Bacillus pumilus: one gene and its partner. The main gene of each other region encodes a partner of the protein of the gene in region 2 in a complex. Links are inferred from orthologs where the notes say so. Each region holds a gene or a part of one and is shown on either strand. Other genes may lie near its edges.

Region 1 (2,941 bases), 1.3 Mb from region 2 along the record:
TCAAAAGCACGCGCTTGTAAAATGCTTTGTGCACGAAGTTTATCGCGTCTATGAACGATCGTTACTTTTGACGCAAAGCGTGTGAGGTATACACCCTCTTCTACCGCAGAGTCTCCACCGCCAATGACCACGAGCTCTTTGTTTTTAAAGAAAGCACCGTCACATACTGCACAGTAAGAGACGCCCCGGCCGCCAAGTTCTTTTTCACCTGGTGCACCGATTTTTTTGTATTCAGCACCTGCCGCAATAATGACAGAGCGTCCTTTGTATTCTTTTGAACCGGCTTTGACGATTTTGTACTCTTCACCGTCTACGATTTCTTTGATATCGCCATATGCATACTCAGCACCGAATTTCTTCGCATGCTCAAACATTTTATTTGAAAGTTCTGGCCCTAAAATGCTTTCAAAGCCAGGATAGTTCTCGACATCTTCCGTATTTGCCATTTGACCGCCTGGAATCCCTCTTTCAATCATCAATGTTGAAAGATTTCCCCGTGATGTATAAACAGCGGCTGTCATTCCGGCAGGTCCCGCTCCAATGATGATCGTATCGTAGATTTTTTCTTCTGACACAACTGTCACTCCCTCTTCAATTGCTGCTAGCATTTCTTATTAGAATGCCCTTGGGTGATGCTTCCATTCATGACAGAGAGCATCAATTCCACTCTTACTTTTATTCCTTACCCATATCCTATTAAATCTGCGGATAATAAGCGAATCATTTGCTCATATCTTCAAAAAAAGAAAAAGCTTCCTTAAACTGCTGTTTAAGGAAGCCTGTTTACGGTTATATAGTAAGTAACGATTTATTCAACGACTCTTCTCACAACGCCATTGAATGCTTTTTTCCAGTAAACATTGCTCATAGAGTCAACTGAAACACCGCGAGAGCTGTTATCGTTCAAGAATGTACCGTTTCCTAAGTAAATACCAACGTGTCCATTTACTTTATACGTATCAAAGAACACAAGGTCTCCGCGTTTCATGTCAGATGCACTTACAGCTCTTCCTTTACCTACAAGCGTATCTGTTGTTGTACCGCCAACTGGTCCAAGGTTGATGCCTGCTGATGCGAATGCCCAGCGAACGAATGAAGAACAGTCAAAACGACGTGCATCAATATCGGCTTGTGATCTGCCGCCGCCCCATTTATACGGAGATTGTCCAACGATGGTAGAACCTGTGCTGATTGCACCTTCGATTCCGCCTACGTTACTGCTGACAGGTGATCCACCGCCAGAAGATGGCTTCTTGCTTGGTGAACTGCTGTTGTTATTATTATTTGAAGATCCACTGTTACTGTTATTTGAAGACGGGCTGCTGTCGTTAGTTGAGCTGTTGTCTTCCGCTTGAACACTCGCTTGACGCTGCTGTTGTCTTTGTGCTTTTTCTTCTTTTGCTTTTTGAGCTGCTTCTCTCGCTTCTTTTTCAGCTTGTTTTTGAGCAGCGATTGTTGCGTCTTTTTCAGATGCAATGCTGTTAGCCTCACTGTTTAACTCGCTGATTTCAGAAGATGCACTTCCCTTTTGCTTTTTCACTTGCTTGAATAGCTTGTCTTTTTCATCAAGCTGTTTATTCAAGTCTGTTTGAAGCGTTTCAAGCTTTGCAAGTGTCTTTTGAACATCTTCAAGCTTTGTGTTTAATTCGTTTTCAGACTTTTGAAGCTCAGCTTTGTCTTTTTCTTGCTCTTTAATGATTTCGCTGTCTGCGTTGATGAGTGTAGATACTGCACCTGCACGGCTGATGAAATCGCTAAAGCTTTTCGCTCCTAGTAATACATCTATGTATTTCGTAGAACCGCCGCTTTCTTGAAGCGCACGTACACGCTTTTTCAAGAATTTGTTTCTATCTTCAATACGTTTTTCAGTATCAGCAATTTCTTGTTTCAGTGCTTTGATTTCTTTTTTCGTTTGTTCATTTTCTTTTTGTTTTTCTTCGATTTGATCACTTGTTTTTAAAGCTTTCTCGTCAATTTCTTTTAGCTTTAGTGCAAGTGCCTCTTGTTTTGCTTCAAGCTTTGAAAGCTCATCTTTTTTCTTTTGAAGGTTTTTGTTGACCTCAGATTGCTTGCTGTCCAGCTCTTGTTTCTTTTGTTCAAAGTTCTGTGCGTTTGCTTCATGAGTAAATGGGATAAATAAACCGCTCGCTCCGATGACCGAAGCTAAACCGAAAGTAATAAACTTTTTCACGAATAGTTCCTCCTTTGACAATTTCCAAGCGACATGAGAAAGCAGCAAATTCTCTGCGGCCAATCTGTGCTATCTATGTCTTTCTTCCTGATTGATCAGTCAGATGTTGACCAGATTGTTTCTATCACTAGGTGTTTCATTATGTATAGTAAAATATCTAAATATATGTCTTTGTTTTAATCCACGATTTTCATTATACATGAGACATCGACAAAATGAGCTAATATTTTTATTACATTTATGTTTCAAAAACATGTCGTGATTGTCATACTTCGCCAAATCCTTGCAAATCCCACCTTTTTATCCAAGAAAAAAGCATGACCTTTTCGGCCATGCTGCAATCTGCTGAATCTATTTACCTATTTAATCGATTAACGCACAAATGACTTGTTCATATTTAGACAGTGTTTGAACGCTGATTTGAAAAGAGGCTGCAATCTCTTTTTTGCTCACAGCTGATTCTTCTTGCTCCTTCATCCATAAATAATAAGATGCTGCTGCCCATGCAGGCGCATTTTTCTTATCTACGCCAGAAGCACGTGCCTGCTGAATAATATGGAATAACCAAAAATAAGGCATATGGCTGTCAGGCTGAACAGCTTCTTCCAAGCTGGATGCCGCCTGTTTTGCGAAAACCGCATCTTCTGAAAACGACCGCACTTCCATTTCATCTTCGTATAAGAGCAGTTCGATGAATTGCTGTTCGAAGGCTGTTTTCGCTGCGTGTGCATCAAGGACAGATTGAAGAAC
Region 2 (7,917 bases):
TTATGCTTTGTGATATGGATGGGCACGTTGTTAGGTGGATTTGGGGAGAAACATGCGGCAAAAGGTGCGGATCGATATGATCATGTCATTCAATTTCCAAAGGAACGGTACCCTGAAACAGGCAGCCATATTCAAGAAGCCATTCGAAAAGGGCATTCAGATGTGTGTACGATAGACCGAAATGGAGCAGATGCCCGCAGGCAAGAATCATTAAAAGGAATTCCGACTAAACCTGGCTTTGACCGGGATGAGTGGCCGATGGCGGTTTGTCTTGAGGGAGGAAAAGGTGCGAGTGTTCAATATGTCAGCCCATCTGATAATAGGGGAGCAGGCTCATGGGTTGGACACCAGATCAGCGGTTATCCTGATGGGAAAAGAATTTTATTTATTGTGAAATAAAACTGGATGAGAGGCACCTGTGAGTAGGTGCCTTTTTTGTTGATGATCAGAGCGTATTGGAGCTAGCAGGGACAAAAGATTCAGTGGTACAATGGATCTTTAAGGTACAAAGACTGTCAAGAAGAAAATGTGAAGGGACATATGCTTATGGATAAGAACCGTGCATTATACGATTTTTTTATGCAACATGCAGAGAAACTGACTGAAACTTGGTATGAATCAATTGAGGATGATGATCCAGAATCAATCTATCGTTCAACAGATTCCAGCATCATAGCAGAGCTGAAACGGCAAAATCAAGATTATTACCAGCATTTTATACGTGCTCTTATTGAAGACAAGACATATTTACATACTGAGTTTAAAAAGTGGTCTGAAGACTTAGCCAGTGACCCGAAGCATTTAAATACACCATTAGATTATGTTGTGAGAGAATACATGTCCAATCAAAGAGTAGTCCTTCATTACTTAAAAGAATTTATTAAACAGCGTCAAGATGAAATTGATATTGACCGCATCTTTTATTGGTATGATTTAATTTCAGAGGCGTTTAATATTTCAATTCATGTGTTTATCCAGCAATATGTGAAAAATACAACGAGGAAGCTCGTGGCACAAAGAGACATGATTTACGAGCTGAGCTCACCTGTCATTGTTTTAAAAAATCATATTGCGTTATTGCCGTTAGTAGGTGACATTGATACAGCGAGAGCAAAGATGATTTTAGAAAATACGCTGAAACAGTGCTCGCAAAAAGGCGTACAGCATTTATGTATTGATTTATCGGGCGTTGTCATTATTGATACAATGGTGGCTCATCAAATCTTTGATCTTGTCACATCACTTCGGTTAATTGGAGTAGAGACGACCATTTCAGGCATCAGACCAGAAATTGCCCAAACAGCCGTGCAGCTTGGGCTTCCTTTTAATGAATTTCGCACGGCATCATCACTTGCTCACGCGCTGGATCGCATGACTGAATTTTCTCCAATATAAAAACCAGGCCGATTGAATGGCCTGGTTTTTGATTTAGATGACAGCGTCAATTTTTGTGACTTTCCAATCTTTTTGTACTTTTTCGTACGTAACAGTTCGTTTTACTTTGCGTCCATCAAGTGTTGGGACGGTGAATTCATATGTGCGGACCGTTTGTTTTTTAGAGACAAGTTTAGGTGTGGCTTTATCCCAATTAAGCATGTTGTCTCCGTCACCGACTGGAACAGCCATTTTGCCTTTATGAACAATGAACTGGTAGTCTTTTAAACCTTGATTGATGGCATCTTTTGTGAAAACTTGAGATAGGTAGCTGTTTAGTTTTTTCTTTGTATCAAATGTTTTAGAAAGATAGTTGTATGTCATGTCTTTATAGCTAAATGATTTTAATTTGTAATCGGAATGTTCATTAATTTTGTAGCCTGACATCGCACTCCAAAAGTGTTCTCGTGCGTCAAGGGCAATATGTAACGCTTCTTTATTTGTCAAAGCGGCTGGTTTTTTAGAAGCGGCCAATGTTGTAGATTGTAATGAGATCATAAGCATAATAGCAGTTAATAAAACGAATAATTTTTTCAAGGCGATTGCCTCCTTTTCTCAATGAAAACTTCTTATGTTACAAATGTTACAATAATTACAGTGATATTACAAGTATTAATTCTAAATGTTTTTTATTTCTTTTCTTTCTATATATATAACGTTTGAGGGAGACAAAAAGTTTTCATTTTTTTATTTTTTCTTTATATCTACTATTTAACCGTTCTAAAGAAGAACAAAACGTTTTTTGGAAAAATTTTTGTTTGGACGTTCAACACGCTTTTTCATTTATGACATATACTATCGTGATGAATGTCTAAGAAAGTGGTGTTGAATATGTATTATCCGTATGAAGGTATGTGGAATGGGTACTCATATGACAGGCAGATGCAAGGATGGCCATCACTCCCTATTCCTCAAGTTGGAGGATTTCCAGGGTTTCCAATCGGAGGAGGAGGCACTGGACCCGGATCAAGCGGATCAGCTCCGCCAGCTCCGCCGCAGCATATCATTTCGCAGTATCAGCAAGCATTATCACAGCCTCAAAGCATGCAGTCACTTATTTCAGGGCAAACAGGTGGAGGCCAGCAATCTGTTCAATTTGCAGCGGGATGTAATAGAAGATGGACGATTGTGTTCATGAGAAACGGTCAAGTGTTTTTAATGTATGTCCTATCCTCACAGCCTTTCGGGAGGACAACTGGCTTTATTTGGCCAAACTTTACATTTGGTTCCTTCCCAAGCTCGCGTATTCTAGCATATTCTTGTTCATAAAAGAAAAAGCCGGTTCTCATCAGCAGCTGATGAAATACCGGCTTTTTTTAGTGAATATTTCTAAATACGCCAATCACTTTACCTAGTATACTTACATTCTGTAAAATAATCGGTTCCATAGATGGGTTCTCTGGCTGTAATCTAAAGTGTGTATCTTCTTTATAGAAACGTTTCACTGTCGCTTCATCTTCCTCTGTCATGGCGACGACAATATCTCCATTGTTAGCGGTGCTTTGCTGACGCACAATGACATAGTCCTTGTCCAAAATTCCTGCATCAATCATACTTTCTCCCATAATTTCAAGCATAAATACTTGTTCATCTGGTGCTGCAAAAGTCTCTGGAAGAGGGAAGTATTCTTCTACATTCTCAACAGCCGTAATAGGCAGGCCTGCTGTTACTTTTCCGATGACTGGTACGTTCATTACAGCACTCTTAGGAATATTCATTTCCTCTTCATCTAGTACTTCGATCGCTCTAGGTTTTGTCGGGTCTCTTCTAATTAAGCCCTTTGTTTCTAGTCTAGCTAAATGTCCATGAACCGTTGAACTGGATGCTAGACCGACAGCTTCTCCAATTTCACGAACGGATGGGGGATAGCCCTTACTTTTTACTTCTTCTTTGATGAATGTCAGGATATCGAGTTGTCTTTTTGATAGCTTCGTCATCTTTTGCACCTCAAAACGTCAATTTTAAAGAAATTATAGCATGTTTTTCCTAACAGTACAAACATAGGTTCGAAAAAAACGTTTGACAGAAACGTTTGTTCGTATTTATAATGAGTGACAGAAAGAGCGAACACATATTCTGTTAGGAGAGATGACATTATGAGGTTAAAAGAATCTATTATTTTTATTGGGGTATTCTCATTCATCGTTGGCATATTTCTCTCACTTATTGCAGTCACAAGCCATAATGATCCAAATCAGTATGTTAAAATAGAGGTTCAATCAGGTGATACTCTTTGGGGGTTAGCTGATCAAGTAAACGACAGCAAATCAATCGACAAAAATGCGTTTATTGACTGGGTCACAGAACACAATGATCTTGCTTCAACGGAAATCCAGCCTGGTGACATTCTTGTCATACCAGTCAAAAAAGAGCATCCAGTCGTATATCAACTTGCAACAGTACAATAGAAAGGTCGATTGAAGTCATGAATGCAATCATCTATGCGAGAGTAAGCACTGTCAAAGAAGAGCAGGAAACCTCGCTGAAGAGACAAGAAGAAGAACTGCTGGCTTTAGCTGCTATGCACAAGATGAATGTGGTGAAAGTCATCAAAGAAAAAGCAAGCGGATATGATCTAGATCGTGATGGTGTGTTTGATATGCTAGCTACACTAAAAGAAGAGTCAATTGATGCCGTTCTTATCCAGGATGAAACGCGTCTCGGAAGAGGACAAGCAAAAATTGCGCTTCTTCATTGTCTTTTTAAAGAGAACGTAAAGGTGTACAGTACGTTTCATAGAGGCGAGCTTGAGCTTTCAGAAGCAGATGAAATGGTTATTGAGATCGTAGGAGTAGTTGAAGAGTATCAACGAAAAATTCATAACCTGAAAATCAAGCGGGGAATGAGAAGAGCTGTTGAGCGCGGGTATCAGCCCGAACTGAATTTAAAACAGCAGGATCATGCGCCTGGCCGTGAGCGTATTGAAGTGCCGATTTCAGAAATTGTTCGATTAAGAAAAAACAACATGACATTCGCAGAAATTGCAGCAACTCTTCAGGCACTAGGTTTTGACATTTCAAAAGCAACGGTCCATAGAAGGTATCAAGAATATGAAAAAGGTCTGACCACCTAAAGCTTGATTTGTTGTCAAAATGATTGATATTTAGTAGTATGTAGAGAAAATGTTTTAAAGGAGTTTGTCATGATTTCTAAAAAGCAGCTTGCAAGAATCAATGAGCTTTCAAAAAAGTCGAAAGAGACCGGTTTATCAGACGCTGAAAAAACAGAACAAAAGCTATTGAGAGAAGAGTATTTAAAAGCTTTTCGTTCTTCTATGAAAAATACACTTAAAACCGTGAAAATCGTTGATCCTGAAGGAAACGATGTCACACCAGAAAAATTAAAAAGAGAAAGAGATCAAAATCTTCACTAAGTCTGTGATTTCTTAAATTTTGAAAAGATGGGAAGTATATTCTCATCTTTTTTCATATTTGCATAACTTTTTAGGTGATCGATAAACTAAATGTGACAAAATCACTCTTTTTCAGCGTGAAATAGTTGTGAAAAAAGGACAGTAGATTTATGATAATGGTGTACACAAGATACGGAAGGGGATTTATATGGAAACGATTGAATTGAAATCTATTGCAACAATACGTACTCTCTCCATAGACGCAATTGAAAAAGCGAATTCCGGTCACCCTGGAATGCCAATGGGTGCTGCACCAATGGCATACGCTTTATGGACGAATCACTTAAACGTAAGTCCGCAAAACCCTAATTGGTTTAACAGAGACCGTTTTGTTTTATCTGCGGGGCATGGTTCTATGCTTCTATATAGCATGCTTCATTTAAGCGGATACAACCTGAGCATCGATGATCTAAAACAATTCCGCCAATGGGGTAGCAAAACACCTGGACACCCTGAATTTGGACATACAGAGGGCGTAGATGCTACAACAGGTCCTTTAGGGCAGGGGATTGCCATGGCAGTTGGTATGGCACTTGCAGAAAGACATCTTGCGGAAACGTATAACAAAGACAACTTTAATGTTGTAGATCACTATACATACAGCATTTGCGGAGATGGGGACTTAATGGAGGGAATTTCCTCTGAAGCTGCTTCACTTGCTGGTCATTTAGGCTTAGGCCGTTTAATTGTTCTTTATGATTCAAATGATATTTCATTAGATGGCGACCTAGATCGTTCATTCTCTGAAAATGTGAAGAATCGTTTTGAAGCGATGAACTGGGAAGTTCTCTATGTGAAAGACGGCAACAACATTGAAGAAGTGACGGCTGCTATCGAAAAGGCGAAACAAAGTACAGACAGACCTACATTGATTGAAGTGAAAACAACGATTGGTTTCGGATCGCCTAACCGTGCAGGAACGTCTGGTGTGCATGGTGCACCGCTTGGCAGCGATGAAGCCAAGCTGACGAAGGAAGCTTACTCTTGGACGTTTGAAGAAGATTTCCATGTACCTTCTGAAGTGTACGATCATTTCAAAGAAGCTGTAAAAGACGCTGGTCAGAAAAAAGAAGCAGCTTGGAATGAACTATTTGAACAATATGAAAAAGAATACCCTGAGCTTGCAGCTCAACTGAAGCTTGCGATTGAAGGAAAGCTTCCTGAGAATTGGGAACAAGAGATTCCTGTTTATGAAGCAGGTTCAAGTCTTGCCTCCCGCGCTTCTTCAGGCGAAGTATTAAATGGCATTGCGAAGCAAGTACCTTTCTTTATTGGCGGGTCTGCTGACCTTGCAGGTTCAAACAAAACAACGATTAAAAACACAGACGATTTTGGTAAAGATAATTATGCCGGCAAGAATATTTGGTTCGGTGTCAGAGAATTTGCAATGGGTGCCGCGTTAAACGGTATGGCACTTCACGGCGGCCTTCGTGTATTCGGCGGAACGTTCTTTGTTTTCTCAGATTACTTAAGACCAGCGATTCGTCTTGCTGCCTTAATGGGACTTCCAGTCACTTATGTCTTTACTCATGACAGTATCGCTGTTGGGGAAGATGGTCCGACGCATGAGCCGGTTGAGCAGCTTGCTTCATTACGTGCGATGCCTAATCTTTCTGTTATTCGCCCAGCGGATGGAAACGAAACAGCTGCAGCGTGGAAACTTGCTGTATCTTCAACGGATAAACCGACAGCACTAGTTCTGACTCGTCAAAACCTTCCAACGATTGACCAAGCACCAGAGAAGGCGTATGAGGGAGTAGAAAAAGGTGGATACGTCGTCGTTGAAGCTGCTGATGCACAGCCCGAAGCACTTCTACTCGCTTCTGGATCTGAAGTCGGTTTAGCGATTGAAGCGCAAAAAGCACTTGAAAAAGAAGGGATCCGCGCGTCTGTTGTCAGTCTTCCTGCATGGGATCGTTTCGATCAGCAGTCAGATGAATACAAAGAATCAGTCCTTCCTACAGCAGTGCGGGCTCGTATTGCGATTGAAATGGGAGCTTCACTTGGCTGGGAGCGTTACACTGGTCTTGATGGTGACGTGATTGCCATTGATAAATTTGGCGCTTCTGCACCAGGTGAAACCATTATTGAGAAATACGGATTTACTGTCAGCAATGTGGTCAGCCGTGTGAAAGCAAAGCTGAACAAATAACCAGTCTCCAAGCATCATGCTTTTTTCCATCTGTTTGCAGAGCATTTTCATCCGCTCTGCAAACTTTTTTCTTTTTTCTTGTTTTTTTGACAAAACTAGTTTCTTCTTGCTTCATATATAGACAATTCTTTCTTTCGCATTTTTGTATAATACAAGCAATATACGAGATTGACGAAATGTGAAAGGAAGGGATAGACATGGAACGCCATTATTATATTTATTGGATTGAGGATGAATTTGCACATCATTATTTTGGCAGAGAATCGATTTTGTTTCATTTGTTTGAGTCGTTACACTGGACGAACCGCACGGAAGATGAATTGGTGATGCTTGTGAAACAAGTGGATTACGTGACGAAACGAATCCCTGCTTTTCATATGCACCAGCGATTAATGAACAACTTAACGAACATTCACTATACACAAATTGGCTCGATATACAGCGCTTCCTTACCTGATGGAAAAGGAACGGCTGCATTTATTATAAAAGACCGTTATATCCAAATGTCTGCCACCGGCAGTTACGAGGCAGAAGCGGTGTTTTTTGAAGTGCTGAGAAAAATTAGTCCTTGCTTTCTTGCGATGGACTTTGGTTCAAAGAAGCATGGGTGGCTCAATCCGGTAAAAGTGAGGAATTTTGTTTAAAAAAATAAAATTGAACGTGAAATGTTGTATAATAGCCTTTTGTTTAGTACACTTTATACGAGACAACATGAAGGAGGAAGAATTATGGATTTATGGGTTGTCATCCTTGTAGGCGTTGTTGCACTGCTTGCAGGAGTTGCACTCGGATTCTTTATTGCTCGTAAGTATATGATGAGCTACTTGAAAAAGAATCCACCAATTAATGAACAAATGCTTCGAATGATGATGATGCAAATGGGCATGAAACCGTCCCAGAAGAAAATCAATCAAATGAT

What was found. The genes of interacting proteins can lie anywhere in the genome.
Region 1: the proteins of GKC25_RS08290 (region 2) and GKC25_RS15465 are in contact, whole or in part, in a crystal structure (PDB 8WT4), measured with the Bacillus subtilis proteins. The link is inferred for Bacillus pumilus from one-to-one orthologs.

Annotation. Positions count from the first base shown.
Region 1 is NZ_CP046128.1:3,015,616-3,018,556, forward strand. It holds GKC25_RS15465 (NlpC/P60 family protein), read right to left. Parts: upstream 2,192-2,941; coding sequence 809-2,191; downstream 1-808. Other genes in the region: trxB (thioredoxin-disulfide reductase), read right to left, coding at 1-575; GKC25_RS15470 (tetratricopeptide repeat protein), read right to left, coding at 2,555-2,941. UniProt on the Bacillus subtilis protein: The C-terminal part of CwlO shows a cell wall hydrolytic DL-endopeptidase activity.
Region 2 is NZ_CP046128.1:1,679,286-1,687,202, forward strand. The notes cover bases 201-2,988. They hold GKC25_RS08290 (IseA DL-endopeptidase inhibitor family protein), read right to left. Parts: upstream 1,972-2,988; coding sequence 1,429-1,971; downstream 201-1,428. Other genes in these bases: GKC25_RS08280 (NucA/NucB deoxyribonuclease domain-containing protein), read left to right, coding at 201-399; GKC25_RS08285 (STAS domain-containing protein), read left to right, coding at 547-1,395; GKC25_RS08295 (hypothetical protein), read left to right, coding at 2,266-2,703; lexA (transcriptional repressor LexA), read right to left, coding at 2,751-2,988. In the rest of the region: more of GKC25_RS08280, read left to right, coding at 19-200; more of lexA, read right to left, coding at 2,989-3,371; cell division suppressor protein YneA, read left to right, coding at 3,531-3,842; GKC25_RS08310 (YneB family resolvase-like protein), read left to right, coding at 3,860-4,507; GKC25_RS08315 (DUF896 domain-containing protein), read left to right, coding at 4,577-4,807; tkt (transketolase), read left to right, coding at 4,995-6,998; sporulation inhibitor of replication protein SirA, read left to right, coding at 7,196-7,642; GKC25_RS08330 (YneF family protein), read left to right, coding at 7,727-7,917.